Regions from separate parts of the Consotaella aegiceratis genome, predicted to be linked through region 1. Evidence: riboswitches for the same ligand, from Rfam matches in the RefSeq annotation. Region 1 holds a riboswitch; the other holds the start of a gene.

The links. Region 1 has a riboswitch for cobalamin ahead of SMD10_RS17380 (TonB-dependent receptor plug domain-containing protein). Riboswitches for the same ligand answer to the same signal wherever they lie in the genome.
Region 2: linked by a shared signal. The riboswitch ahead of metE (5-methyltetrahydropteroyltriglutamate--homocysteine S-methyltransferase) and the one ahead of SMD10_RS17380 (TonB-dependent receptor plug domain-containing protein) in region 1 are both predicted to bind cobalamin.

What each region holds. Positions count from the first base shown of each region.
Region 1 covers NZ_JAZHFT010000028.1:25,045-39,726, reverse strand. Annotated here, with positions in the region: gene SMD10_RS17455 (GNAT family N-acetyltransferase) at 1-239, shown strand, start outside; gene rarD (EamA family transporter RarD) at 346-1,281, opposite strand; gene pip (prolyl aminopeptidase) at 1,462-2,421, opposite strand; gene SMD10_RS17440 (GFA family protein) at 2,431-2,916, opposite strand; gene pip (prolyl aminopeptidase) at 3,016-3,972, opposite strand; gene cysS (cysteine--tRNA ligase) at 3,969-5,387, opposite strand; gene SMD10_RS17425 (hypothetical protein) at 5,738-5,920, shown strand; gene SMD10_RS17420 (LysE/ArgO family amino acid transporter) at 5,903-6,517, opposite strand; gene SMD10_RS17415 (M42 family metallopeptidase) at 6,536-7,573, opposite strand; gene SMD10_RS17410 (SOS response-associated peptidase) at 7,600-8,385, opposite strand; gene SMD10_RS17405 (phosphoribosylaminoimidazolesuccinocarboxamide synthase) at 8,512-9,474, shown strand; gene SMD10_RS17400 (NUDIX hydrolase) at 9,607-10,044, shown strand; gene SMD10_RS17395 (TIGR02301 family protein) at 10,086-10,613, shown strand; gene SMD10_RS17390 (hypothetical protein) at 10,704-10,964, shown strand; gene SMD10_RS17385 (hypothetical protein) at 11,014-11,784, shown strand; cobalamin riboswitch at 11,919-12,141, shown strand; gene SMD10_RS17380 (TonB-dependent receptor plug domain-containing protein) at 12,327-14,273, shown strand; gene SMD10_RS17375 (ABC transporter substrate-binding protein) at 14,276-14,682, shown strand, end outside.
Region 2 covers NZ_JAZHFT010000001.1:89,819-104,500, reverse strand. Annotated here, with positions in the region: gene SMD10_RS00455 (TonB-dependent siderophore receptor) at 1-1,369, opposite strand, end outside; gene SMD10_RS00450 (nucleoside hydrolase) at 1,564-2,511, opposite strand; gene SMD10_RS00445 (substrate-binding domain-containing protein) at 2,712-3,638, shown strand; gene SMD10_RS00440 (sugar ABC transporter ATP-binding protein) at 3,641-5,137, shown strand; gene SMD10_RS00435 (ABC transporter permease) at 5,134-6,063, shown strand; gene SMD10_RS00430 (FGGY family carbohydrate kinase) at 6,065-7,483, shown strand; gene SMD10_RS00425 (ribonucleotide-diphosphate reductase subunit beta) at 7,520-8,632, opposite strand; gene SMD10_RS00420 (ribonucleoside-diphosphate reductase subunit alpha) at 8,882-11,770, opposite strand; cobalamin riboswitch at 11,890-12,111, opposite strand; cobalamin riboswitch at 12,246-12,445, shown strand; gene metE (5-methyltetrahydropteroyltriglutamate--homocysteine S-methyltransferase) at 12,560-14,682, shown strand, end outside.

The sequences.
Region 1 (14,682 bases):
ATCTCGGCAATGTCGACAATCTCGATATCGAATACGCGCAGTCCGGCATCTTCACGCCGTGCGACTTTCCCTTCGCGCGCGACGGCATCGCGGCGGAGACCAGCGAAAATGTCGAGATGGTGGCCGTCGCCGATCTCAATCTGGCGGCGCTCTCCTGGGCGCGCTTCGAAGGATCGGTGAGAAACCTGCGCGATCGCCGCTTCGATCTCTACCGCACGCGCTGGAGCGACGGCGGCTGAGGTCGTAGGGCGATCTGCGTTCGGGCTGAATCGCGGTGCCGCTCCAATCTCCCGTTTTCCCGCGTGAGGTGGGACCGAAAAGTCTGCAACTTTTCGGCATCACGCTCTATTCGGCGGGCGACGAGCAGGCGGTCGTGGCCTTGGCCAGCGCCGCCCTGCGCCGCGCCCTGCCCTTGGCGAACAGCGACCAGGTGTAGACGGCCAGCGCACCCCAGATGAAGGCGAAGGCGGTGAGCTGCCAGAGCGAGAAGGGCTCGCCGAAGACGAAGACTGCGATCAGGAACATGCCGGTCGGCGCCAGATATTGCAGGATGCCGATGGTGGTGAAATGCAGCAGGCGAGCGCCCGCGGCGTAGAGGATCAGCGGCACCGAGGTCATCGGTCCGGCGAGGACGAGCAGCAGGGTCTCGTTACGGTTCGCCAGGAAGTGATGCGCGTCGGGCAGCAGCACCAGAACCAGCAAGGACGGCAGAGCCAGGATCACCACCTCGACGAAGAAGCCATCCGAGGCGCCGACCGGCACGACCTTGCGCACCAGTCCGTAGAAGCCGAAGGTCAGCGCCAGGATCAGCGAGAGATAGGGCACGCCGCCGGCCTTCACCGTCATGATGGCCACGCCGATCGCGGCCAGCGCGATCGCCACGCCCTGGCGCCGGTCGGGCCGTTCGCCCAGAAAGATCGTCGCCAGAAGCACGTTGATGAGCGGGTTGATGTAGTAGCCGAGCGACGCCTCCATCAGATGGCCGCTCGCCACCGCATAGATGTAGACGCCCCAATTGGTCGAGACGAGGGTCGCGGTCAGCGTGGCCAAGGCCAGCGTGCGCGGGCTGCGAAAGTGGCGCCACACCGAGCCGAACGTTCCCTGCCACCACAGGATCAGCGCGGCGAAGGGAATCGACCAGAGGATACGGTGAGCCAGGACCTCGAACGCCGGCACATGGTCGAGCGCCTTGAGGTAGAAGGGCATGAGCAGCCCCCAGATGGCATAGGCGCCGATCGCGTAGCCGTATCCCCGCCTGTCCTCGCCGTCCGCCGTTGCCATGCTCGCCCGCCATCCATCGAAACGGTCGATGTAGCAGAGCGCCGATCCGCTCACATCCCGATTTTGGTGATTCCAGCAATCAGTTTCGTTGATGGGTAGAACGGAACGGGCACGGACCGACAACGAGCCCCGCCACGGCTCCCCACCTTGCAGCCATGGCGCAGGGCAACAATCCTGGATTTAGCTGTCCTTGCCCGCGTACCGGTCCGTGGCGCGGATGAGGCGGTCGAGGATGCCCGGTTCGTTGTAGGCATGACCGGCGCCCTCGATCAGATGAAAGTCGGCGTCGGGCCAGGCGAGGTGGAGATCCCAGGCGGTGCGCATCGGGCACGGCATGTCGTAGCGGCCGTGCACGATGGTGCCGGGAATGCCCTTGAGGCGTCCGGCGTCGCGGATCAGTTGCCCTTTGTCCAGCCAGCCGTCGTGCACGAAATAGTGGTTCTCGATCCGCGCGAATGCGAGGGCGAAGTCCTCGTCGCCGTGCTGGCTGGTGAGCGACGGGTCGGGCAGGAGCGTGATGGTCCCGCCCTCCCACAGGCTCCAGGCCTTGGCGGCCGCGACCTGCTCGGCCCGGTTCGAGCCCGTCAGCCGGCGCCGGTAGGCCGCGATCAGGTCGTCGCGCTCGGCCTGCGGGATCGGGGCAACGAATCGCTCCCACTTGTCGGGAAACATCTCCGAGACGCCGAACTGATAGTACCAGGACAGTTCCGCCCGCCGCAGCGTATAGATGCCACGCACGACCAGTTCGCTCACCCGCTCAGGATGGGTTTCGGCATAGGCGAGCGCCAGGGTCGAGCCCCAGGAACCGCCGAACACCAGCCATTTTTCCACGCCCATCAGGGCGCGCAGCCGCTCGATGTCCGCGACGAGGTGCCAGGTCGTGTTGGCCTCCAGTTCGGCGTGCGGCGTCGAGCGGCCGCAGCCGCGCTGGTCGAACAGCAGGACGTCATAACGGGTCGGGTCGAACAGGCGGCGGTGGGCCGATCCGCAGCCCCCGCCGGGTCCGCCGTGCAGAAAGACCGCCGGCTTTGCCCCCTTGGTGCCGCATCGCTCCCAATAGATCCGATGGCCGTCGCCGACGTCGAGCATGCCGTGCTCGAACGGTTCGATCTCCGGATAGAGCCCACGTAACTCGCTCATGTCGCTCGCTTACCTCGTTGGTTCGTCGGTTTCGGTCTCGTGGTCGGGATGCTGGAAGGACACCATATCCAGAAGCTCGGGATGCTGCCTGGCGTCCTCGTCCGTGGTCGTCGCCGGCAGGTCGTGCAGCCGGTCGAAATAGGGCAGCGTACCCTCGGCGCCGCACTGGCTGGCCGGGGCGATGGCCGAGGGGTCGTCGAACGCGCCGATCGCCAGCGCGATGCCGTGCGGTGCCTCATAGGTCAGCGGCGTGCCGCAGTCGGGGCAGAAGCCCCGCAGGATCCTGTTGGACGACTGGAAGCGCTTCGGTTCGGCCCGAGTCCATCTCAGGTCCCCCAGCTTGGCGGAGACGAGAGGCGCGAAAAAACCACCGAAGGCCTTCTGGCACATGCGGCAATGGCAGATGTGCGGATTGCTGAGCGTGCCCTCGATGCGGAAGCGGACGGCGCCGCACTGGCAGCCGCCCGTGTAGATGGGCTTGTTGTCGAGCGTCATCGTCCCTCCTGACTTTCGTCGATGTCGGCGCGCTGCGCCCGATCGGACCCGTCTGCTTCGGTGAAACTATGGCCGGGACCGCGGTTTCCCACTGCGGCGTCAGGTCTCCGCGAAACGGTCCGTCGCCGCCAGAAGCTCCTGCAGGATGCCGGGCTCGGAAAAGGCATGGCCCGCCCCTTCCACCATGCGGTAGTCGGCGCGTGGCCAGGCTTTCCAGAGCTGCCAACTCGTCTCGCCGGGCGTCACGACGTCGTAGCGCCCCTGCACGATCACGCCGGGAATGTCGCTCAGCCGATGGGCGTTGGCGATGAGCTGCCCATCCTCCAGCCAGCCCCGGTGCAGAAAGTAATGGTTCTCGATTCGCGAGAAGGCGATGGTCGCCTCGCTGGCGTTCGGCATGCCAACGGCGCGCGCACGGGTGCGCAGCATCACCGTCTGGCCTTCCCAGTCCGCCCAGGCGCGGGCCGCCTCCAGCCGCACCGCGCGCTCACGGTGAGTGAGACGCTCGCGGTAGGCGGCGATCAGGTCTCCCCGTTCCTCCTGCGGGATCGGCGCCAGAAACTCCTCCCACTTGTCGGGAAAGAGCTTGGCCGCACCCCCGGCATAGAACCAGTCGAGTTCGGCCTGGCGGCAGGTGAAGACGCCGCGCAGGATCAGCCCGGTCACCCGGTCAGGATAGGTCTCGGCATAGGCGAGCGCCAGCGCCGCGCCCCAGGAGCCGCCAAACACCAGCCAGCGGTCGATCCTGGCCACCTCGCGCAGCCGCTCCATGTCGGCGACGAGGTCCCAGGTGGTGTTCTCCTCCAAAAGCCCCGTCGGCTTGGAGCGGCCACAGCCGCGCTGATCGAACAGGAGGGTCTTGTAGCGCTCCGGGTCGAACAGCCGGCGGTGGGCCGGGCTGCAGCCGCTGCCCGGACCGCCATGCAGGAACACCGCGGGGATGCCGTCCGGATTGCCGCAGAGCTCCCAGTAGATCTCGTGGCCGCCGCCCACCGAAAGACGCCCGTATTCGTAAGGCTCGATAGGCGGGTAGAGCGGCCTCTCCGCCCCGATCAACGTTTCACCTCCCAGGTGGTGATGCGCTCGCCGGTCTCCGGATCCTTGCCGTCCTTGAGCTGGATGCCCTGGGCGAGAAGCTCGTCGCGGATGCGGTCCGCCTCGGCCCAGTTTTTGGCCTTGATGAGATCGAGGCGACGGGCGATGCGGTCGGTGACCGACTGGTCGACCGTTTGCTCGCGACGAGGATCGATGCCGAGCAAGGCCAGCGCCGACAAGGCGGCATCCGCCCTGCCCTCGTCGAAGGCACGGTGGATCGCCGCGATCGCTTCGGAAAAGCCGAGATCGTCGGAGAGCGCCGCAACGACCGCCTCGTCCACCAGCGAAGGATCCGCCGTGGCGTCGGCCGCGAAGCGCTCCCAGCGGTCGAGTTCGCGCGACGCCTCCTCCAGCTTGGCCAGCGTGAAGTCGATCGGCTCGCGATAATGCGTCTTGAGCAGCGCCAGTCGCAACACTTCACCCGGCCATTTACGGCCGCCGAAGGTCTCGGTCTCCAACAGGTCGTGGATCGTGACGAAGTTGCCTTCCGACTTCGCCATCTTGCGGCCTTCGACCTGAAGATAGCCGTTGTGCATCCAGACCTGCGCCATGCGGCTGGTGCCATGGGCGCAGCGCGACTGGGCGATCTCGTTCTCGTGGTGCGGAAAGATCAGGTCGAGCCCGCCGCCATGGATGTCGATCTCCTTACCGAGATGCGCGCCGCTCATCGCCGAGCACTCGATGTGCCAGCCGGGCCGTCCGAGCCCGTCGATGCCGCCGGGCGACGGCCAGCCGGGCTCGCCCTCCGAGGACGGCTTCCAGAGCACGAAATCCGTGGCGTCCTTTTTGTAGCTCGCCACCTCGACGCGCGCGCCGGCGATCATCTCGTCGAGCGAGCGCCGGGAGAGCTGGCCGTAATCCGGCATGGACGGCGTATGGAAGAGCACATGCCCCTCGGCGACATAGGCATGACCCTTGGCGATGAGCTCGTCGATCATCGCCTTCATCGCCTCGATATGATCGGTCGCGCGGGGCTCGATCGAAGGCGGCAGCGCGCCGAGTGCGGCGATGTCCTTGTGGAACTGCTCGGCCGTCGCCGAGGTCACCCTGGCGATCGCTTCGTTGAGCGGCAGATCCGGATAGTCGCGGGCCGCGCGCGCGTTGATCTTGTCGTCGACGTCGGTGATGTTGCGCGCATACGCCACATGCGCCTCGCCGTAGAGATGGCGCAACAGGCGGTAGAGCACGTCGAAGACGACGACGGGTCGGGCGTTGCCGATATGGGCGTAGTCGTAGACGGTCGGACCGCAGACATACATCTTGACCCGCTTGCGCTCTGCCGGGATCGTCGCGTCCTGCCAGTCGAGCGGCCGCAACTCCTCCTTGGCCCGGGTCATGGTGTTGAAGAGCCGCAGCCCCTTGTATCCGTCGTCCATCGTCCTCTCCTGGCCACCTGCACTTTGACATAGCGCATGGCGGCCGACATCTCAGCGTGTCTTGGTTTCTATGCGCTATCATCAACGGCGCGAAGCACAAACCCCAGAGGGTTGGCGATGCGGCCAGGCGACCCTGCCGCGCGCACCCCGCAACCAGAAAAGTGGAAGACGTACCTCTGCCCCGGCCAACATATGGGGAGACCGCAACGGTGCTATGCGGCTCCGGCCCTGGTCAGGTCGAAAGATCGTGGTCAGATTGAAGCCAGGAGCTGCCTCTATGATGCCGAAATCATAGAGTTACCATGCAACCTCCGCACGTCCGGCGGGCAAATGGCACATGGACTGATATCATGAACAGCATCTCTCCCGAATTCCGATCGAAGAACGAACGCGACCAGGAAGTCGACATCGATCATCACTATCACTCGCTCGGCATCGCGGCCGTGGCCGCCGCCAGCCAGCCGTGCTGCAGGAGCCATGGCGAGACGGCGGTCGAGCACGACCGTGAGTTCGAATCAGGCGACCTCGACTAACAGATTCGTCGCCAGCGTCGCCATCACGGCGGCGATGACGAGATCGAGGATTCTCCAGGATATCGGTTTGGCAAACAGCGGTGCCAGCAGTCTGGCACCGTAGCCGAGCGCGAAGAACCAGGCGAAGGACGCCGTCGCGGCCCCTATCGCGTAGGCGAGACGGTCCTGTGGCGTGGCAAAGCGTGCCGACAGGCTGCCGAGCAGGACCACCGTGTCGAGATAGACGTGGGGGTTCAGAAAGGTCAGCGCCAGGCAGGTGAGCGCCGCCGCCTTGAGCGAGGCGGCGCCGTCGTCATCCCTGGCCTTCAGCGCTTCGCCGGAAAACGCGCGGCGAAGCGCCAATGCCGCATACGCATAGAGAAAGATCGCGCCGCCGACCGCAACGACGGCGATCAGGCGCGGGTGGCTGGAAATCAGGCTGCCCAGTCCGGCGACCCCGGCGGCGATCAGTACCGCATCGGACAGCGAGCAGATCAGGCAGAGCGCCAGCACATGCCGGCGCACCAGCCCCTGGCGCAGGACAAAGGCGTTCTGCGCCCCGATCGCCACGATCAGGCTGAGGCCGAGCAGAAACCCGGCCGTCGCGGCGGCCAGCATTGCGGCGCCTTAAGCCCGTCAGTGCGCCGCGACGAAGGCGGTAAGCAGCCGCCGTGCTGCGTCGAGATCGCGCTTATCGATCATCTCGGCCACGGTGTGGATGTAGCGGGTGCCCACCACGATACCCACCGCACGGGCGCCCGAGGCCGTCTGCTGCACCGCCGCGCCGTCCTGGCCGCCGCGGGCGAGAATGGTGCGCTGATAGGCGATGTCGTTGGCCTTGGCGAGCGCCTCGAACTCGCGGATAAGCTCGATATCGGCGATGAAGGAGCCATCCTTCATGTGCAGGCCGACGCCATTGCCCTGAATGGTGGTGCGATCCTTGTCGGGCACGCCCGGCGTATCGCAGGAGAGCGTCGTGTCGACACCGATGCCGATATCCGGCTGCACGCCGAAGGACGCGGTCTTGGCGCCGCGCAGGCCGACCTCCTCCTGGGCGGTGAAGGCGACGGTCAGCTCGCAATCATGCTCGACCTTCCCCTCGACCAGCGCCCGCACGGCCTCCAGTCCGAGCCAGCAGGCGATGCGGTTGTCGAGCGCCTTGGATACGATCTTGTCGCCCATTTCCTCGAACGGTTCGTGCATCACGACATAGTCGCCCACCTGGACGAAGTCCTTGGTGGCGGCGCCATGGCCGATGTCCACGAAGAACTCGTTCGGCTCCGGCATCTTCTTGCGCTCTTCGGCCGACTGGATGTGGATCGGCTTGCCCTCGGCGTTCATCACGCCCCGGTGGTCGCCGGTCTCGGTGCACACCAGCACGCGGCGCGAGAACAGGTTGCGTGGATCGAAGCCGCCGACGGGATCGACGTTGATGAAGCCCTTGTCGGTGACGTGCGAGACCAGGAAGCCGATCTCGTCCATATGACAGAGCAGCATCACCTTCAGCGGCTTGTCGCCCTTGCCCTTGCGGGTGCAGATGAGCGAGCCGAGCGCATCGACGCGGATCTCGTCGAACAGGCCCTCGGCCTCGCTGGTGATGAGATCACGGATGCGGCGCTCGCGGCCGGGCACGCCGGGGGTCTCGCACAGACGCTTCAGGAGATCGATGTTCACGGGGGCAAATCCTTGGAGTTTGGGCGTCAGAAAAGCGACGGCTGAACCGGCGGCTCGTCGTCCGGCGCGTCGTCGGGCCTGGGCGACGCCTGATTCGAAGCGGGGCGCTCCGTCATAGCGCGATCGAGCGGAGCCTGCACCTCCGGCCCCATATTGGCAATCCGGTTCACCTTGTCGGAGACCGGAATCGCCTCCAGCAGGTCATCGTTGGCCGGACGCAGCAGGCCGGCCACGGCGGGAGCGTCGTTTTCCCAGCAATTCAGCCAGCGGTCGAAATCGCGCGGCGCGACGACCACCGGCATGCGCTCGTGGATCGGCGAAAGCGTCGAATTGGCGGCCGTCGTCAGGATGGTCGCAGTGTCCAGTTCGCCACCGTCCGGCGCCAGCCAGGTTTCGAACAGGCCGGCGAAGGCCATCAGCCCGCCCACCTTCGGCCGGACGAAATACGGCTCGGCCTTCGCCTTGCCCTGCCGCCGCCATTCGTAGAAGCCGGTGGCCGGCACCAGGCAGCGGCGGTGGCGCATGGCGGCGCGGAACGCGCTCTTTTCGTGGGTCGATTCCGAGCGGGCGTTGAAGAGCAGCGGAAACCCCTTGAGATCCTTGACCCAGGAAGGGATCAGCCCCCAGCGCACCAGCCGCGCCTGGCGTTCGGGATTGTCGGCGTCGGGCCGCTCGCGGCGGCCGCCGGCGACGATCAGGATCGGCTGCGTGGGGGCGATGTTGTAGCGCGGCGGATATGGCTCCGCCGCCCGGATCGCCATCAGCTCGGCCAGGATGTCGTGAGATGCCGTCAGCGCAAACCGTCCGCACATGCCGGCCGTTGAGCCTCAGGCGGGGAGCGGTGTCAAGGGCGGGCGGCCGCGCGGAACACGACGGACATCGGCCCGATAGTATGATAGCCAAAAGACCTTGTTGCGATCCACTCAGCGCCGGTGCTCATGACCTCGCCTTATCGCGTCCTCGACCACGCCCGTATTCCCGAATTGCCCAATCCCTATTTCGGGAAGGTCCGGGATTGCTATGACCTGCCCGACAACCGGCGCATCCTGATCGCGACCGACCGGATCTCCGCTTTCGACCGCATCCTCGCCTCGATTCCGTTCAAGGGGCAGGTCCTGACGCAGCTGGCGCGGTACTGGTTCGAGACCACCGCCGACATCTGCGAAAACCACGTGCTCGACTATCCCGATCCCAACGTCGTGGTCGGCAAGAAACTGCGGGTCCTGCCGGTCGAAATCGTCGTGCGCGGATATCTGGCCGGAACCACCGGCACATCGATCCTCACCCGCTACAAGAAGGGCGAGAGGGTCATGTACGGACACGCGTTTCCTGACGGGCTTCGCGACCACGAGAGGCTCGCGGGCCCGATCATCACGCCCACCACCAAGGCCTTCGACGGAGGGCATGACGAGCCGTTGGCCGTCGATGAAATCGTCGAACGGGGCCTGCTGACCGAAGATCAGTGGAACTCCGTCTCCACCGCGGCCATCGCCCTGTTCACGCGAGGACAGGCGATGGCCGCCGACCGAGGGCTGATCCTGGCCGATACGAAGTACGAATTCGGCACCGACGAGGCGGGAGCCGTCATTCTGGCGGACGAGATCCATACGCCGGACAGTTCGCGCTTCTGGCTGGCCGAGGGATACCAGGAGGCGTTCGAACGCGGCAACCGCCCGCCGTCGCTCGACAAGGATATCGTCCGCGCCTGGGTCGATGCCCGCTGCGACCCTTACCGCGACCCGATTCCGGCCATCCCGGACGATCTGATCGAAGCCGCGTCAAAGACGTATATCGACGCGTATCAGACGATCACGGGCCAGGCCTTCGAACCCGATCTCTCGGGTGAGACGCCGCTGGCGCGCATCCGGCAGAACCTGTCGTCCTACTTTTTGCCTTCATAAGACCGCCGGTCTCCGCCGCCGGGAATAGTCGCGCCAGAGCGGTCGGACCGATCCGGCGAATGCCGGGAGCGGATAGCGGCTGAGACGGCTCCTCCCGTTGGCCAGCGGGGCCGGTCGGCGTAGAGTCGCGAAATGATCGCGCGCGCTCCCCTGCTCGGTGTATCCGTTTGCCTGTTCCGGGCTGAAAAGGTGCTGCTGGTGGAGCGCGGCCGACCGCCGGCGCTCGGCCTGTTGAGCCTGCCGGGCGGCAAGGTGCGATTTGGCGAGCGGCTCGAAGAGGCGCTGCGGCGTGAGGTCATGGAGGAAACCGGTCTCGACGTGGCCCGCTTCGCCTTCGTCTGCCTGCACGAGGCGATCAGTCCGGAGGACGGAACCCATGCGGTGATCGCCGTCTATCGCGGCGCGCAAGGCCTGCCCGTCGACGCCGTGCCCGTTGCGGGCGACGATGCCCGCGCCGTCGGATTCCACTCTCTCGCCGGAATCGAGGAGCTCGAGCGCGACGACAAGCTCACGCCGGGCTTGGTCAAGATCGTACGCTCTGCCCACCGCGCTCATTTGGCCGGTCTGTAGGGACGGGGCCGCGGCCGGGTCCGATCGACGGCGGCCAAGGCTTGTTGCGGGAATGGCGCACCCTGCGTCAATTCACGCCAGGCATCGGCGAAGTGGTTGATTTTGTGTTAATGTCACGCCAAACCATGGCCATGATGGCATGTCGTTTCTCCTTTGGCCCGGCGGCGGGGCTGGCCTTGGCCATGGTTCTCGTCGGCCCGGTTTGCAGCCGAGCGGAAGAGGCCGGAGCCACGCCCGATGCCGCTCCGGAGGCGGTTCAGCCGTCGAACGCGCCGTTCATGAAGCCGCTCAGCCGGCTGTCGTCGATCCTCGGATCGGTGCATTTTCTGCGCAAGCTCTGCAGCGACCCCAATGCGTCCGCCTACCGCGACGAGATGGCCGCGCTGATCGATGCGCAGAAGCCCAACGAGGCGGATCGACGCATCCTGGTGTCCAGCTTCAACAGCGGCTACCGCGCCTTCGAATCGACATACCGCACATGCACGCCAGCCGCCCGAATCGCCGTCCAGCGCTATCAAAAAGAGGGGATCGCTCTGTCACGGGAGATTAGCGCAAGGTACGGCAATTAACATTCCCTTAACGATCCCGACCGTTCGAGACTTAAAATTTGCGCGGTCGTGTTAGAGTTTTGACAACCAATGAGCCAGGGGGACCCTTTCATGATCGATTTGCAGGGCGCCGAACTCGATGAAGTCATCGCCGCCGAAAAGAAGCAGGTCGCCCTCGAATACCACAACGAGGCCTGGGCGGACGGGATTTCCGACGGCATCGAGGCCGAGATTCTCGCAGAGACCGCCATCGCTACGGCATTGACCGAGCTTGTTCGCCTGCACGGCGAGGAAGAGGTCCTGCAGTTCGTCAAGGAACTGCAGCAGCGCGTCGAATACGGAGAGTTTCGCCAGAACCGCCCCCTGCAATAGAGCCGGCAGGCGCACACTCCTGGACGCACGAGAGCGAAGGATCGGGAAGATGGCCGCGCATCGCCTGTTCCGCGTGTTGATGCAGACCGCACTTGTCGCGGGCGCCCTGGGCGCCGCGAGCAGCGCTTTTGCGCTCTCGCAGATCGGAACCGACGGCGAGGAACCGGCGAAGGAAGGCATCATCGCGGTGCCCCTGCCGCCGCTCGATCTCGATGAGACCGCGCCCACCGATACCGACGACAATGACGACGTCTCGGAACCGGAGGAAATCGTCCCGGCGACGGGGACGGACCAGCCCGATGTCGACGAGGGCGAGCCCGCCCCGGACCAAGCGACCGCGACCACCGATACGCCGACCGACGTCCTCTACGGGGACGAGGACCTTCCGCGCCCGGTGCGCGACCTGCGGCAGCGCCTGATGGACATCGCCAGGACCGGCGAGGTCGAAAAGCTGCGGCCCTATCTGGAGACCGGTCCCGAGGGCACCGTGCTGAGTTTCGGCACCCAGACCGAGGACCCGATCGCCTTTCTGAAGGAATTGTCCGGCGACGGCGAAGGTGCGGAAATCCTCGCGATCCTGCTCGAGGTCCTGGAGGCCGGACACGTGCACAACGAGCCGGGCACCGACAACGAGATCTATGTCTGGCCCTACTTCACCCAAATGTCGCTCGACACCCTGACGAAGCGGCAGATGGTGGAGCTGTTTGAACTGGTCACGGCCGGCGACTTCGAGGCGATGAAGGGGTTCGGCGCCTATAATTTCTACCGTGTCGGGATTACGCCCGACGGCCGTTGGCAGTTCTTCGTCGCGGGCGACTGAACTCCTCGCTCCGGGCGGCTCTTTCGGCGGCACGGCCGCCACGTCGAGGCCGCCGACGTTGCAAGAACTCTACACCCGCCTCCTCAGCGTCTGTCGATTGCGGCGAAATGTTGACCGCCTTTCCCGGCCCCTGTAGCAACGCGGATGGGAATGGTTCTGCCGCAAGGTGGATAAAAGGGAACGCGGTGAAGCGCTTCGGCGCCGACTCCGGGGCTGCCCCCGCAACTGTAACCGGAAAGTCGTCTTCCATCGAAGCGTGAGACGAGCACGCTTCAGCCACTGAGCCCAATGCTTGGGAAGGCGGAAGAGCGACGTCGATCCGGAAGCCAGGAGACCTGCCAATCCCGGTCACCCAGCTTTGGTACGGGGCGTGCCGAGGCGCGGTTGTCCGTGCGGTGACGTGAGCAACATGTCGCCGTGTGTCCGGATGGCCGGGGCCGGAATCGTCCGCGATTCCATGATCCACCGTTCGCTTCCGAGGAAGACCCGCGGCTCCAGCCGAATGCCGTTCGCGCATTCGCGGCGACCTCGAGGGGAACGAAATGAAGACGAAGATCCTGGTTCTGACGCTGGTGGCGGCTGCCGGTGCGAGTGCGGCCTACGCGCAAGAGGACGAAACCGCGCTCGAAACGGTGGTGATCACCGCCGGCCGCACGCCGGAAGCCGCCGAAAAGGTCGGGCGCGCCTATACGGTCATCACGGCCGAGGAGCTCGAAGAGCACCACATCCAATACGTCTCTGACGCACTGCGCCTGGTGCCGGGCGTCGCCGTCTCGCAGGCCGGTTCGCGCGGCAGCCTCACGCAGGTGCGCATTCGCGGCACCGAGGCCAACCATGTCCTCGTCCTGATCGACGGCATCGAGGCCAGCGAAACCTCGACGGACGGCTACGACTTTTCGAACCTGCAGACGGCAGGGATCGAGCGGATCGAAGTTCTGCGTGGCCCGCAAAGCGCGTTCTGGGGCTCGGACGCCGTCGGCGGCGTGATCAACATCATCACCAAGACCGGCATGCGAAACGGTCATGAAATCACGGCCAAGAGCGAAGTCGGCACCGACGGCACGGTGCTCGGTTCGGTCTCCCTCCTCGGTGGTGGAGAAACATTCGACGCCGGGGTCACGGCCAGCTATCGCCGCTCCGACGGCTACAACATCTCTCCCTATGGCGACGAGGACGACGGCGACCGGAACTTCACGCTGAACGGAAAGTTCAACGCCGACATCACGCCCGATCTGCGCCTCGACGGCTCGCTGCGTTTCGTCGACCGGAAGAGCGACTACGACGCGCAGGACTTCTCATACGACCCGGTCACCTTCGCCGCCGGGTCCTCTTACGGCCTGGTGCTCGACACCGACAATCAGACCGACACGCAAGACGTGCTCGGACAGCTCGGGCTCACCTGGACGTCGCTGGACGGCGCCCTGACGCAGGAAACCCGCGTGTCGGGCAACCACTATACGCGCGACGAACTGGAGGACGGCGACGAGGTCGAGGGCGGCTCCAAGGGCGGGCGGACGAAGGCCAGCTATCAGGCCTCCTACGCGTTCGATACGCCGTCCTTCGCGGACGCGCATCATCAGCTGACGGGGGGCATCGACTGGGAGCGCGAGACCTTTCAGTTGACGGAGCCGCGCAGCGCGGGTGCGTTGGACGACGAGAAGTCGCGCGAGACCTATGGTTTCGTCGGCGAGTATCGCGGCGAGTTCTTCGATCAGCTCTACCTGGACGCTGCCGTCCGGCACGACCTCAACGACGACTTCGCCGACGCCACGACCTTCAGCCTCTCGGGGGCCTGGGAGATCCCCAACGCCGATACGCGCCTGCACAGCTCCGTCGGGACCGGCGTGACCAACCCGACCTTCACCGAGCTCTACGGCTATTATCCGGCCTATTTCGTCGGCAATCCCGATCTCGAGCCGGAGGAGAGTTTCGGCTGGGACGTCGGCATCGGGCACGACTTCGCAGACGGCCTGGTGGTCGCCGATCTCACCTATTTCCACCAGGATCTGGAGAACGAGATCTACAGCAACGGTTCGACCGTCATCAACATGGACGGCACCAGCAAGCGCCAGGGCATCGAGGCCTCGTTGACGATCAACCCCTTCCCCGGCTTCTCCGCCACCGCAACCTATACCTATACCGACGCCGAGGATCCGGACGGTGACGAGGAAGTGCGTCGGGCGCCCCATTCCGGCTCGCTCAACGCGTCCTACCAATTCTACGAGGGCCGCGCGCGCGTCTTCCTCGACGCCGTCTTCAACGGCGAGATGAAGGACTACGACTACCACACGGGCCGCGCCACCTACTCGACCACGACGGCCACCTTGGACAGCTATACGGTGGTCAATCTCGGCGGCAGCTACAAGTTCACCGACGTGCTGGAAGGCTACGCCCGGGTGGAAAACCTGTTCGACGAGGAGTATCAGGAGGTGTACGGCTACGAGGCGCAGGGCCGCACGGCCTTCGTCGGACTGAAGGCGACGTTCTAAGGATGAGAGGCACGGCGGCACGCTGGATCGGGACGGCGCTTGCGGCCCAGCTGGCGGCCGTCGCCCCGAGTCTGGCGCAGGAGGCGACGAGCGAGCCGCCGCGGCGCGTCGTCTCCACCAACCTGTGCACGGATCAGCTCGCCATGCTGGTGGCGGGCGACGGCCAGCTCTATTCGGTGTCGGAACTGGCCGACGATCCGATCTATTCGGTGCTCGCGGACCGCGCCAAGGACTATGTCGTCAACCACGGCTCGGCCGAAGAGATCTTTCTCATGCATCCCGATCTGGTGCTCGCCGGCCCATTCTCGTCGCCGGCGAGCGTCGACATGCTGCGCCGGCTCGGCTTTCGCGTCGAGATGTTTCAGCCGGAAACCTCGTTCGGCCAGATTCGCGCCAATCTGCGCCGGAT
Region 2 (14,682 bases), on a different contig from region 1:
CGTCGTAGCGACCGTTCAGCGTAACGATCCAGCCGCCGCCAAACTTCATCTGGTCCTGCGCATAGACGCCGAGTTGATTCATGTCGATCGTTTCATCGGCGTAGGGATCGTACCAGGCGCCTTCCGTGTTCGTGTAGACCGGATTGATCGGATCGAGCTCAGAGATCGCGCCGGTGGCTGCAACCTGGTCGAAATGGTAGAATTTATAGTCGGTGCCCGCCAGGAGCTCGTGCGAAATTGCGCCGGTGTCGAAGTTCAGGACCGCCTGATTGTCCGTTTCGATCAGATCGGCTGACGTATCGTGCTGGAAGTTCAGCCGGTACAGCGTGTCGTCGGTGGTGTCGTAATCGTACGTGTAGGGACCGTACTCCTCACGCTCGACATGGATCCAGCGCGTGTTCGAGCGCAGCGTCACGGTGTCGTTGAGGCTGTGCTGGAAGTCGTAGCCGAGGCTCGCCTGCTTTTGCTCGAACTTATCGAGGTCCGGTTCACTATAATAGAGATCGCGTGGGACGTAGCCGTAGGGCGCCGCTACGACGCTGCCGACATACGGCAGGAAGCCGCCGACATGGCGCTGGTCGTCATATTCGTAGCTGCCGTAGAGCTCCAGATGGGTGTCGGCATCGGGTTCGAACAGAAGGCTCGGCGCGACCACGCCGCGCAGGTTGTCGGCATATTCTGTCTGGGTGTCTCCGCCCTTCACCCGTCCGACGACGCGCCAGCTCCACGGACTGTCCTCGCTGAAGCGGTCGCCGAGGTCTAGTGCCACGTAGCCATTCGGATCGTCGGTGATTCCCGTCTCGACGTAGCGGATGCGTTCGCCGTTGGCGCGCTTGGACACGGAATTGACCAGGCCGCCCGCATTCGAGCCGCCGTAAAGCACCGAGGCGGGGCCGCGCAGCACTTCGATACGGTCGACCAGGAACGGATCGACGATGATGCCGGCGAAGGCGTACTGATAGAGCTGCAGCCCGTCGAGATAGGCGCCCGACTGCGTCGCGTCGAAACCGCGAATATAGATCCAGTCGGTGTCGGAATCGTACCCGAAGGGCTGCGCGAATACGCCGGCGGTATAGCGAAGCGCCTCGTCCACCTTTTCGACGCCGCGGTCGTCGAGCTCTTCGCGGCCAATCACTGAGACGGCCTGCGGAATCTCGTTGATCGGGGTCGCAATTTTCGAGCCGGCCGTCGCATCCTCGGCGACGTATCCGTCGACCGCCGTGGGGTCGGCGACGCCGCCTTTGGTCTCTACGTCTCCTTCCACGACGACGCGGTCGAGCTGGATGACGTCCTGGGCGAAGACCGGCGCCGCCAGCCCGAGGAAGCCGGCGGACGACAGCAGGATGCGAAGATGAGAAGACACGGTCATGGCGGCCTCCGATCATGACGAATGGAGTGCGCCGCTTAGGACATCAAAATATGAATCGAAAGATCATGTTTTATGAACTGCCGCCTTTGGGGCGGGTCTGTGGCGAAAATACAATATTGTTGGGATGATTCCAGACGCCGCCCCAGCGGAAGACGAGAAGAGCGAGCTGCGTTTTCCTCAGTCGGTCGTATCGCTTAAGAGCGCTGTCCCGCCGATGCTGCGTAAAGTTCCACCAAACGGCCGAGATCGGCCTCCTCGACCAGCGTGACCGCCGGAGTGCCGAGTCGTCGGCTGGGGTCGACCACCGTCATGCCACGAGTGATGCCGGGTGCCAGTGCCACCCGCACCGAGGCTGTGAGAGATCGCGTGACGATCGACGGCTCGATCGCCACGGCGGCGGCCAGGGGGTCGACGAAGCGCATGACGTCGCGCCCCGTATACGACTTGACGATCTCCCGGCTCTGATTGGCGAGCGCCTGGGTGAAGGCCTTGTAGGGGCTGTCGGCGATCCCCGCGAACAGCGCGTCGAGCGCCTCGCCGCCGATCTGGTGCGAGTAGCAGGTCTCCCACGGCACGACGACGGTTTCGATCTCGCTGCCGAAGACGATACTGGCCGCTTCCGGATCGGCGTAGATATTGAACTCGGCGGCCGGCGTGGTGTTGCCGCGCCCGATCAGCGTGCCGCCCATGATGATCAGCTGGCCCATGCCGGCGATGATGCTCGGCTCCAGATGAAGCGCGAGCGCCAGGTTGGTGAGCGGGCCGATGGTCAGGATATCGACCTTTTCGTTGCGGCGCGCGGCATCGAGCAGGGCGGCGCGCAGAAACTGGACGGCGTCGTCGCCGTGCGGCTCGGCCTGGCTCGCCGGCCGGGGGGCGCCGCCGAGGCCGTCCTCGCCATGGATGTGGGTGGCGTCGACGATCGGCTGCACCAGCGGCTGCGCCGCACCGGCGTAGACCGGGATAGCCGCCTGCGCGACCGCCAAGGTGGCCAGGATGTTGGCCGTAGCCGTCTGCAGCCCGACATTGCCGAACACCGTAGTGATCGCATCCGGCGCCCGGCCGCCTGCGATCAGCAGCAGGAGCGCCTGCGCGTCGTCGACTCCGCCGTCGGTGTCGAGAATGAGGCGGTTGCGCTGCAAGGCAGGTCTCCTTCAACGGGGCTGAGGCCAACGGCTTATGGCCGAAGGACCGATCGAAGAGCAAGCCTTCGATCGCATGTCTCCGATCGGGCGCCGTCGAAGCGCCGTTTCGGACCTCGGGCGGCGCCGGTTTTCATCGGTGTGCACTTGGAAGGCCGGGGCTCTGCGGCTAAGGTCGCTTCAAAACTGGAGGCCCAACCGTGCAACGAGTATCCCTGGCGATCAGTCTCGCGTCCGCCATCGTCCTGTCCACCGCGCTGGCTGCCCGGGCGGCGGACGAGCGGATCGCCGTCGTCACGCCCTATCTCTCCGCCGTCACCACCGCCGAGATGGTCGAAGCGTTTCAGAACGAGGCCGCTGCGAAGGGGTGGAGCGTCGACGTGGTCGATACCGCCGGCGACATGGGAGCCTTTGCCGGCCGCGTCGAGGATGCGACGACGACGGGGGTCGACGCCATCGTGCTCGTCTCGGTCGACCCGGCGCAAATTCAGGACCAGGTGGACAAGGCCAAGGCCGCCGGCATCCCCGTGATCACGATCGACGGCGCCAAGAACGACGCGACCGTGCTCAACGTCACTTCGGACAATTACGTGCTGGGCGAGACGATGACGACCTTCCTGTTCGACCAGCTCGGCGGCGAAGGCAACATCGTGCGCTTCTTCCATTCCGCCCATCCGGGCGTGCGCCAGCGCGAGATCGCGCTCGACGATGCGCTGGCGAAGACGCCGGGCATCAAGGAAGTCGACAACCACTATGTCCAGGTGCCGGGGCAGATCGATGACAGCCGTGCGGCGATGGACGCCATGCTGCTCGCGCATCCGGGCAAGGGCGCCATCGATGCGGTCTGGGCGGCGTGGGACGAGCCGGGCATCGGCGCCGAGCTCGCGACCGAGGCGGCCGGGCGGACCGACATCGTGATCGCCGGCATCGACGCCAATCCGCAGGCCGTCGAGCTGATCAAGGCCTGCACCAACTATATCGCTACGGTGCGCCAGGGATTCCCGCAGATGGCGGAGATCGCCGCGGGTGAGCTCGAAAAGCTGTTCGCCGGCGAGACACTGGACCAACAGGGACTGTACGCCCCGGTCGACCTCGTCACGCGCGAGAGCCTCGGCGTCACCTGCTGACCTTGCTCGACCTGCAGGGCATCACCAAGCGCTTCGGGGCGACCGAGGCCCTGGCCGACGTTAGCCTGTCGGTGGCGGCGGGAGAGGTGGTCGGTCTGGCCGGCCACAACGGTGCCGGCAAGTCGACGCTGATCAAGATCGTCGCTGGCGCCCAACATGCGGATGCCGGCAGCATCCGCATGGAGGGACATGACGGCCCCTTGGCCTCGGCCCAGGACGCCTATGCCGCCGGGATTCGCGTGATCCATCAGGACGCGCCGCTGGTTCCCGCCTTCGACACCATCGACAATTGCTGGCTGGGCCGCTCCTATCCCCGGCGTTTCGGGCGGATCGACCGGGCCGCCATGCGCAGCAGCATCGCAGCGGTCGCGGCGACGATCGCGCCCGACCTGCCGCTCGACGTCCCGGTGATGCACCTGTCGACGGCCGAGCGGCAGTTCGTCCGGTTGCTGCGGGCACTCGCCGACAAGGGCCGGCTGCTCATCCTCGACGAGCCGACCGCGGCACTGCCGGCCGAGGACGCCGCGCAGTTCTACGCCATGCTGGACCGGACGCGCGAAACGGGCACTTCGATCATCCTCGTCACCCATCGGCTGGATGAGATGGCGGATTTCTGTGACCGCGCCGTCGTGTTGCGCGACGGCCGGGTGAGCGCCCGCTTCGACGCGGGCGATCTCTCCGTCGATGCTCTGGTGCGGGCCATGGGCGGCGAACGGCTGGCCAGCGAGCATGTAAGCGCCGTGCGGTCGGATGCGCCACCGGTGCTCGAAGTCGAGAACCTGCGGGCCGGTGAGCTGACCGGCGCCACCTCCTTCAAGGTGCATCCCGGCGAGGTCGTCGCGCTCTACGGGCTGTCGGGCTCAGGCCGCTCCAGCCTGCTCAACGCGCTTTGGGGTGCCGAGTCCCGGCGTTCCGGCCGGATGCGGTTGACGGGAGCGTCCTACGCGCCGCGCAGCCCACGCGAGGCGGTGCGCGCCGGCGTCTCCTACGTGCCCGCCGATCGGCATCGCAACGGCCTGTTCGCCGACATGGACCTCGTCAGCAACAAGACGTTGCCGCTGCTGTCCCGATATCGCCGCACGAAGCGCCTGCCTCTGCCGAGCCGCACGGCGGAGCGTGAGGATTTTTCGGTTGCCGCCGGACATGTCTCGCTGGTCTATGGCCGAGGCGAGGATCCCGCGCGCACGCTATCGGGAGGCAACCAGCAGAAGCTCCTGTTTTCGCGCTGGGCGACCCGCCATTCCAAGCTGATGCTGCTCGACGAGCCGACCGAGGGCGTCGACATCGTCGCCAAGGCGACGATCCGATCGATCGTCCGGGCCATCGCGGCGGACGGCAACGCGGTCCTGGTGTCGACATCCGACCGCGACGAGGCGATCGAGCTGGGCGACCGCGTGCTCGTCTTCTTCCGCGGCGAGGCCGTGGCCGATCTTTCACGAAACGAAGCGATACCGGAGGCGCTGGCCGCGGCCGCGCAAGCCGGGGGAACGGGGCAATGAGCAGCAGCATCGGCCGGTTCGGAACGCTGGCGGCCTTCATCCTCCTCTGTGCCGGGTTTTCGCTCGCCGCGCCGACGGCCTTCGCCTCGACCGCCAACGTCGCCAACCTGGTCCAGCAGATGGCGACGCTCGCCATCGTCGCCACCGCCGCGACCCTGGTCATGACGATCAACGAGTTCGACCTGTCGGTCGGCTATTCCGCGTCGCTGGCGGCCGTCATCTGCTTCATCCTCTTCGGTGCCGGCCAGCCGGTGGCCATTGCCGTCGCTGCGGCCTTGCTCGTCGGCGTCGCGGCAGGTGTCGGCAACGGCGTTCTGGTGGCTCGCTTCGGCGTGCCCTCCTTCATCGCGACGCTCGCCTTGGGGACGGTGCTGTCTGGCCTCGCCTTCGGCCTGTCCGGCGGGCAGAGCCTGTTCCAGTCGGTGCCGGCCGGCTTTAAGGCGCTGGCCCGCGGCTCGATCCTCGGCATTCCGGTCTTGGCGCTGTGGATCGTCGCGGTCCTCGGCGTCACGGCCTTCGTGCTGTCCCAGAGCGAATTCGGCCGCCGCATCCGCGCCATCGGCGGCAATGTGCGCGCGGCTAGGCTGGCCGGCCTGCCGGTAACGCGCGACATCATCGTCACCTTCGCCGCCGCCGGCGGTCTGTCGGCGCTCGCCGGTCTGCTGCTCGCCGCTCGCCTGGGCAGCGTCCAGCACACCATGGGCGAGCCGCTGCTGCTGCCGGGCTATGCGGCGGTCTTCATCGGCACCACGGCATCCTCGACCGGCAGTCCGAGCGTCGGCGGCACGCTGCTCGGCGTGGCGATCACCGGCGTGCTCGTCAATGGCATGACCATTGTCGGCGTGGAGCCTTTCGTGCAACGAATCCTGACCGGCGTTCTGATCATCATCGCGGTGCTGATGCGCCGCCTCGTCCGGGCTGGCTGAAATGATCCTGGTTCTCGATTGCGGAACATCGGCGCTCAAGGCGACCGTCTTTTCCGAGGATGGCGTTATCGCAGCGCAGGCTCCGGGGCTCTACGGCGGAGTGTCGGGTGCGGTCACCTTTTCGGCCGACGACTGGTGGCAGGCCGCGACCATGGCGGTCGCGCAATTGGATTGCCGCGGGGTCACGGCGATCGCGCTCACCGGGACGATGGAGAACCTGATCGCTCTCGACGGGCGCGGTGCGCCGATCGGCGAGGTTCTCGTCTATTCCAACGCCTGCGGCCAGGACTCGCTGGAGCGACGCGCCGCGGCACTGACGGCCCTTGGCGCGGCCGAGATCTGCGGCAACGCGCCCGAGCCGCTGATGACCGCCTTCAAGCTCGACTGGCTGCGCGAGGAACGGCCGGAGGCGTTTGCTCGGGTGCGCCATATCCTGCCGGGCTCGAAGGACTATCTCGCCTTCCGCCTGACCGGGGCCTTCGCCACCGATCCGGTCTGCGCTGCCACCACCGGCCTGATGGACATGGCCACGCGGATCTGGTCGCCGATGCTGATCGACGCCTTCGGCTTCGATCCCGAGCTGTTGCCGGCGATCCTGCCGGCGGACGCCGTCGTCGGCCCGCTTCTTCCGGCAGCGGCTGCCGCGCTCGGTCTTCAGGCCGGACTGCCGGTGATCAACGGTTGCGGCGATGGCGGCGCCACGACCTTGGGCAGCGGCGCGGCGAAGGAAAACGACGTCAGCCTCTATCTCGGAACGAGCGGCTGGGTGGCGCGGGTGGCGTCGGCCTATGACGGGTCGCCCAGGCCCTATTACCGGCTGCCCCATCCCGCCCATGACGGCCTGATCGAGATCGCGCCGGTTCTCTCGGCGGGGGCGGCAGCGCAATGGGCCCGCGATATCCTCGGGCTGGAAATCGAGGCGGCCGACGCCCTGGCGATCGCCGCCGACACGTCGCCCACGCACGTCCAGTTCCTGCCCTATCTCCAGGGCGAGCGCTCGCCCTTCGTCGATCTTGATTTGCGCGCCGGCTTCATCGGTCTTTCGGCGGAAGACCGACCGGGCGATCTCTATCGCGCGGTTCTGGAGGGCGTCGCGCTCGCCATCGCCGGCAACCTTCAGGCGATGGTCGCCGAGCCGGGCGATCTCAGCCTGGCGGGAGGCGGCGCGCTGAGCCAGATCTGGCCGCGGCTTCTGGCCGACGTCATCGGCCGGCCGATTTCGGTGCCGGCCGAGCCCATCACGGCCGCCAGCATCGGCGCTCTGCAATTGGCGCTCGTCGCACTCGGACGACCGAGCGTCGCGGTGGGCGGCGGAACGGTGTTTGCCCCGCGCCCGGAGCGCGCCGAGCGCACGGCGCGCCTGAAGCGGCGGTTCGCAGCGGCGACCGACTTCTTGAGAGGCCTGAAAGACCTCGGATAGCGCGTCGGCCCCGCCCGCCGGCGCCTTGCGCGGCTCTCAATCCCAGTTCAGCGCCCCGCCGTTCTGGTACTCGATGACGCGGGTCTCGAAGAAGTTCTTTTCCTTCTTCAGGTCCATCGCTTCGGACATCCAGGGGAACGGGTTCTCGGCCGGGCCGAAGACGGGCTCCAGACCGAGTTGCGCACAGCGCCGGTTGGCGATGAAGCGCATATACTCCTCGCAGAGCGCCGCGTTGAGACCGAGAAAGCCGGTGGGCATGGTGTCGCGGCCATAGGCCGTCTCCAGCTCCGCCGCCTCGCGCAGCATCGCCCGCACCTCGTCCTGGAATTCAGGCGTCCACAGATGCGGGTTCTCGTGGCGGATCTGGTTGATCACGTCGATGCCGAAGTTCAGATGGATCGACTCGTCGCGCAGGATGTACTGGTACTGCTCGGCGATACCGACCATCTTGCCGCGCCGGCCGAGTGACAGGATCTGCGCGAAGCCGGTGTAGAACCACATGCCCTCGAAGACGACATAGAAGGCGACGAGATCCTTCAGGAACGCCTGGTCGGTCTCCGGCGTGCCGGTGGCGAAGCTCGGATCGTCGAGGCTCTGGGTGCGCTCCAGCGCCCAGGCCGCCTTGTCGGTGATCGACGGCACCTCGCGGTACATGTTGAAGAGCTCGCCTTCGTCGAGTCCGAGGCTTTCCACGATGTACTGGAAAGTGTGGGTGTGGACCGCCTCCTCGAAGGCCTGACGCAGCAGGTATTGCCGGCACTCAGGATTGGTGAGGTGGCGGTAGATCGCCAGAACGATGTTGTTGGCGACCAGGCTTTCGGAGGCCGCGAAGAAGCCGAGATTGCGCTTGACCATGCGCCGCTCGTCCTCGGTCAAGCCGTCGGCCGAGCGCCACAGCGCGATGTCGGCCTGCATGGAGACCTCGGTCGGCATCCAGTGGTTGTTGCAGCCGGACAGGTATTTTTCCCAGGCCCAGTCGTATTTGAGCGGCAGAAGCTGGTTCACGTCGGCGCGCGCGTTGATCATGCGCTTGTCGTCGACCGAGACGCGGGCGGCGCCGCGCTCGATTTCGCCAAGGCCGGTGGCGTCGGCCGCGGCCGCGTCGGTCGCCGGTTTGCGGGCGGCGGGAGTGTCGTTGAAGTCGAGCATCGTATTCTCCGAATGGGCTGTCGGATCGGGGGCCGACCCTGCCGCGTCCCATGGGCGGCGGGATCGCACGGACGGATTGAAGGGCGCAGACACCTCCATCACGTCATCCTCGGCCACCGTGCCGAGGATCCAGTCACGCGATGTCGACCGAGAATGACGAAAGCGAGAGAGTGGTCGCGCGTCGTGGCATTCGTTGTCGGCCGCCGCGTCTTGGTAGAGGTGAGGCCGTAGGACGGAAACGCAGTCGGGCTACTGGCAGGCCTCGCAGTCCGGGTCGTCGATGGCGCAGGCCTTGCCCCAGGCGCTGTCCTGCGCATCGATCGGCGCGGGCGCGGCATGGACGGCCTGCGCGGCGTGCAGCGCCACGGCGTTGAGCTTGCCGTCGGTGCCCTTCAGCGTGGACTTCTCCACATGCGTCGCCGAGCGCGTGCGCAGATAGTAGGTGGTCTTCAGGCCCTGCTTCCAGGCGAAGCGGTAGAGCGCGTCGAGCGCCTTGCCGCTCGGGCTCGCCAGATAGAGGTTGAGCGACTGCGCCTGATCGAGCCATTTCTGGCGGCGGCTCGCCGCCCGGATCAGCCAGGCCGGATCGATCTCGAACGCCGTGGCGTAGAGCTGTTTCAGATCGTCGGGAATGCGCGAGATCGGGCCGAGCGAGCCGTCATAGTACTTTAGATCGGAGACCATCACCGCGTCCCACAGGCCGCGCTCCTTCAGGTCGCGCACCAAGGCGGCGTTCACCACGGTGAAGTCGCCCGACATGTTCGATTTGACGAAGAGGTTCTGGTAGGCCGGCTCGATCGATTGCGACACGCCGCAGATGTTGGAGATCGTGGCCGTCGGCGCGATCGCCATGCAGTTGGAGTTGCGCATGCCGACGGTTTTCACACGGTCGCGCAGGCTCTCCCAGCCGAGCCGGGTGGTCCGGTCCATCTCCAGGGACGGCCGGGCGGCCTGGAGACGCTCGATCGAATCGACCGGCAGGATGCCCTGGGACCACAGCGACCCCTCGAACGAGGGGTAGCGGCCACGTTCGGCGGCCAGATCGCAGGAGGCGGAAATCGCCTCGTAGCTCAGTGCCTCCATGCTCTCGTCGGCGAAGGCGACGGCTTCGTCCGAAGCGTAGGGCAGGCGCAGCGTCTGGAGCGCGTCCTGGAAGCCCATCAGGCCCAGTCCGACCGGACGATGCTTGAGATTGGAGCGGCGCGCCTCGGGGATCGTGTAGAAATTGATGTCGACCACATTGTCGAGCATTCGCATCGCGGTCTTCACCGTTGCCGCGAGCTTCTCCCGGTCGAGCCCCTTGGCCGTCACGTGGGCAGCCAGGTTGACCGAGCCGAGATTGCAGACCGCGACCTCGTCGGGACCGGTGTTGAGAGTGATCTCGGTGCACAGGTTCGAGGAATGCACGACGCCGACATGGCCTTGCGGCGAGCGCAGGTTGCAGGGATCCTTGAAGGTGATCCAGGGATGGCCGGTCTCGAACAGCATGGTCAGCATGCGCCGCCACAGATCGACGGCGTTCATGCGCTTGAACACCTTGATCTCGCCGGCGTCGGCCTTCGCTTCATAGGCCTCGTAGACAGCGCGGAAGGCGCTGCCGGTCAGGTCGTGCAGGTCCGGCGTCTCGTCCGGCGAGAACAGCGTCCATGCGCCGCCCACCTCGACGCGCTCCATGAAGAGGTCCGGCACCCAGTTGGCGGTGTTCATGTCGTGGGTGCGGCGACGGTCGTCGCCGGTGTTCTTCCTGAGGTCCAGGAACTCCTCGATATCGATGTGCCAGGTCTCCAGATAGGCGCAGACGGCGCCCTTGCGCTTGCCCCCCTGGTTGACGGCGATCGCCGTGTCGTTGGCGACCTTCAGGAACGGCACGACGCCCTGGCTCTTGCCGTTGGTGCCCTTGATATGGGCGCCCAGCCCGCGCACCGGGGTCCAGTCGTTGCCGAGACCGCCGGAATATTTGGCCAGAAGCGCGTTGTCCTTCACCGCCTTGAAGATGCCGCCGAGATCGTCGGAAACGGTGGTGAGGAAGCAGGACGAGAGCTGCGCGTGGCGCGTCCCCGAGTTGAACAGAGTCGGCGTGGAGGCCATGAAGTCGAAGGACGAGAGCAACTCGTAGAACTCGATGGCGCGCGCCTCGCGGTCGACCTCGCGCAAGGCGAGACCCATGGCGACGCGCATGAAGAAGGACTGCGGCAGTTCGAAACGGATGCCGCCGTCCTGCAGGAAATAGCGATCGTAGAGCGTCTGCAGGCCGAGAAGCTGGAAGGCGTGGTCGCGCTCGGGCTTCAGCGCGGCGGCAAGCCGGGCGACGTCGAAGCGGGCGAGCTCCGGATCGATCAGATCGGCGTCGATGCCGGTCTTCAGGTAGGCCGGAAAGTATTCGCCATAGACGTGCGCCATCTCGGCCTGGGTTGCCCGTCGCGGGGCGCCGAAGACATGCGTCAGGGCCTCGCCGCGCAGTTTGTCGAGGAGCAGCCGGGCGCTGGCGAAGGCATAGTCGGGCTCGGTCTCGATCAGGGTGCGCGCGGCTAGGATCAGCGCATCGGACAGCTCGGTCTCGCGCACGCCGTCATACAGGTTGCGTCGGGCTTCGGCGAGGATCGCGGCCGCATCGAGCCCGTCGAGATCGCAGACGGCTTCCGCGACCACCTGTTCCAGCCGGCCATCGTCGAGCGGACGGCGCGTGCCGTCGCGCTGGGTCACCTGGATGGCGGGCGCGGTCTCCTGGACCGCCTCGGCCTGGCGGGCGCGGGCATGCTCTTCGCGGTAGAGCACATAGGCGCGCGCCACCTTCTGGTGCTCGGCGCGCATCAAGGCGAGCTCGACCTGATCCTGGATGTCTTCGATATGGAGCAGGCGCTCGCCGTCGCTGCGCCGGGTCAATGCGCCGACCACCTCGGCGGTCAGCTCTTCGACGGTTTCGTGCACTCGGGAGGAGGCCGCCGCAGTCCGGCCTTCGACCGCCAGAAACGCCTTGGTCATGGCGACCGCGATCTTCGAGGCGTCGAAGGGCGAGACGGTGCCGTTGCGACGGATCACCTTGAGGCCGTCGGCGACGTGTTCGGCCGGGTCCCGCGGCGGCCGTGCGGACACCGCAGGATGGCCGCCGTTCGACGCGGGAGAGGGAGAAAGAGACATCGGCTGCTCCACAGGTGCTTGGAGGCAAAGGCCGAGCGGAGTCATGCCAAGGCAGCGAAGGCGACAGACACGGCCGCACGTCGCAAGCACGATCCACCGGGACACCCCGCCCAGGGAAAAGGTTCGGTCACGTCACGGCAGGTCTCCTGGCTCGCGGGTCACGGCCTCGCGTCCGGCCTTCCCGGAGCCTCATGCTCCAGTGACACCGATGGGACGCAGGGCTCGCCGCTCACAGTTGCGGGGGCAGCTTCGGCCTTGACGCCCGAATCGGACGGCGCACCGAATTCCCTCTTAGCTCCCAGTTCTTGTGGTTCTGGGAGACCATGACATCTATATGTTGATCAATCCGCGCCGATTCTGTCAATCGACCGCAGCGCGAAATTATCCGATCGCGCACACTGCCGCACGGCCCCAGGTCTCGCAATTCACATAAAGATATCGTTATATCCTGCTTGACGCGCTCCGCGCGAGGGTTCATGGAGGATGCTGTCGTGGTTCTCCGATCCCCCCGGGATCGGAGCGAAGAGGGAAGCCGGTGAAACACCGGCGCTGCCCCCGCAACTGTGAGCGGCGAGCCTTTCGTCCGACAGGCCACTGAGGCGTTCAGCTTCGGGAAGGCGTGACGAAAGGCGACGACCCGTGAGCCAGGAGACCTGCCACGCGCCTAGAACGTCCTCGGGCGGGGTGTCCCGGTGGAACGCTCGAAAAGCGGTGGGCCGTCTCCGGCCCCGCCGCCGTCGAGGCGTATCCGCTCGGCCTTTGCCCCCCATCATCAGGGGTTTGAAGCCGATGTCCAATCGTCAAGTCACCACAGCCACGCTCGGTACGCCGCGGATCGGCCCGCGACGCGAGCTGAAATTCGCCGTCGAACGATACTGGTCGGGCAAGATTTCTGTCGACAGTCTCCACGAGACCGCCGATGGGCTGCGCGAAGCCAACTGGAAGTCGCAACGGCAGGCCGGGATCGACGCGATCCCCTCCAACGATTTTTCCTTCTACGATCACGTGCTCGACACCGCCTGCATGGTCGGCGCGGTGCCCGCCCGCTATGGGTGGTCCGGAGATTTCGTGCCGCTCGACATCCTCTTCGCCATGGCGCGCGGCACCGCTTCGGTGCCGGCGATGGAAATGACCAAGTGGTTCGACACCAACTACCACTATCTCGTGCCGGAGCTCGATCCCGACCAGAGCTTCCGCCTGGCGACGGTCAAGCCGGTGAAGGAGTATCTGAAGGCCAGGGCGATCGGCGTCGAGACGCGGCCCGTCGTGCTCGGGCCCGTGACCTTCCTGGCGCTCGCCAAGAGCACGGCGCCCGGCCACCATCCCCTGTCGCTCCTGGATCGCTTGCTTCCCGTCTATGTCGAGGTGCTGAAGCGCCTCGGCGAAGCCGGCGCCCAGTGGGTCCAGCTCGACGAGCCCTGTCTGGTGCTCGATGCCGAGCCGACCGTTCAGGAGGCCCTGCGGATCGCCTACGCGCGCTTCGCCGAGGCGGTGCCGCAGCTCAAGATCATGCTGACGAGCTATTTCGGCGGCCTCGGCGACAACCTGGAAACGGCCCTGTCGCTGCCCGTCGCCGGGCTGCACGTCGATCTCGTGCGCGCTCCCGATCAACTGGAGCTGGTGCTGTCCGGAGCCAGGGCCGATCAGACGCTGTCGCTTGGCGTCATCGATGGCCGCAATATCTGGCGGGCCGACCTGGCGCGGATCCTCGATCGCCTGGAGCCGGCGCTGGCGGATCGCTCCGGCCCGATCGAGATCGCGCCCTCCTGTTCGCTCCTGCACGTGCCGATCGACCTCGAACTGGAAGACGATCTCGATGCGGACCTGAAGTCCTGGCTGGCCTTCGCGGCCCAGAAGATGGGCGAACTGCGCCTCCTCGCTACGGCGCTTGCCGAAGGCCGCGATGCCGTGGCAGCCGAATTGGCCGCCGCCAGCCGGGCGATCGCGGCACGCGCCGTCTCGGCCAAGGTGCATGATGCGGCGGTGTCCGCGCGAGCGGCCGACGTGACGCCGGAGCTGATGCGGCGCCAAGGCTCGTTCGCCACGCGCCGGCCTCTCCAGCATGCCGCGCTGGACCTGCCGACCTTCCCGACCACGACGATCGGCTCGTTTCCGCAGACGGCAGAGGTGCGTCAGGCGCGCTCCGACTTTGGCAAGGGCAAGCTCGATGCGGTCGGTTACGAGGCGTTCCTCAGGCAGAAGACCGCCGAGGTGGTCGCCTGGCAGGAGGAGATCGGGCTCGACGTGCTGGTCCATGGCGAGTTCGAGCGCAACGACATGGTCCAGTACTTCGGCGAGCAGCTCTCCGGCTTCGCCTTCACCAAGCATGCCTGGGTGCAGAGCTACGGATCGCGCTGCGTGCGTCCGCCGGTGATCTTCGGCGACGTCTCACGGCCGGCGCCGATGACCGTCGCCTGGTGGCGCTATGCCCAGAGCCTGACGGGCAAGCCGATGAAGGGCATGCTCACCGGTCCGGTCACCATCCTCAACTGGTCCTTCGTGCGCGACGACCTGCCCCGCGCGGATGTTTGCCGGCAAATCGCATTGGCGATTCGCGACGAGGTGTCCGACCTCGAATCGGCCGGCGCCAGGATGATCCAGATCGACGAGGCGGCGCTGCGCGAAGGCCTGCCGCTCAAGCGCGCCGAATGGACGACCTATCTCGACTGGGCGGTGGAGTGCTTCCGGCTCTGTTCCTCCGGCGTTGCCGACGAGACGCAGATCCACACGCACATGTGCTACTCGGAGTTCAACGACATCATCGAGTCGATCGCCGCGATGGATGCCGACGTGATCTCCATCGAGACCTCGCGCTCCAAGATGGAGCTGCTCGACGCCTTCGTCGCCTATCACTATCCGAACGAGATCGGCCCAGGCGTCTACGATATCCATTCACCGCGCGTGCCGGACGC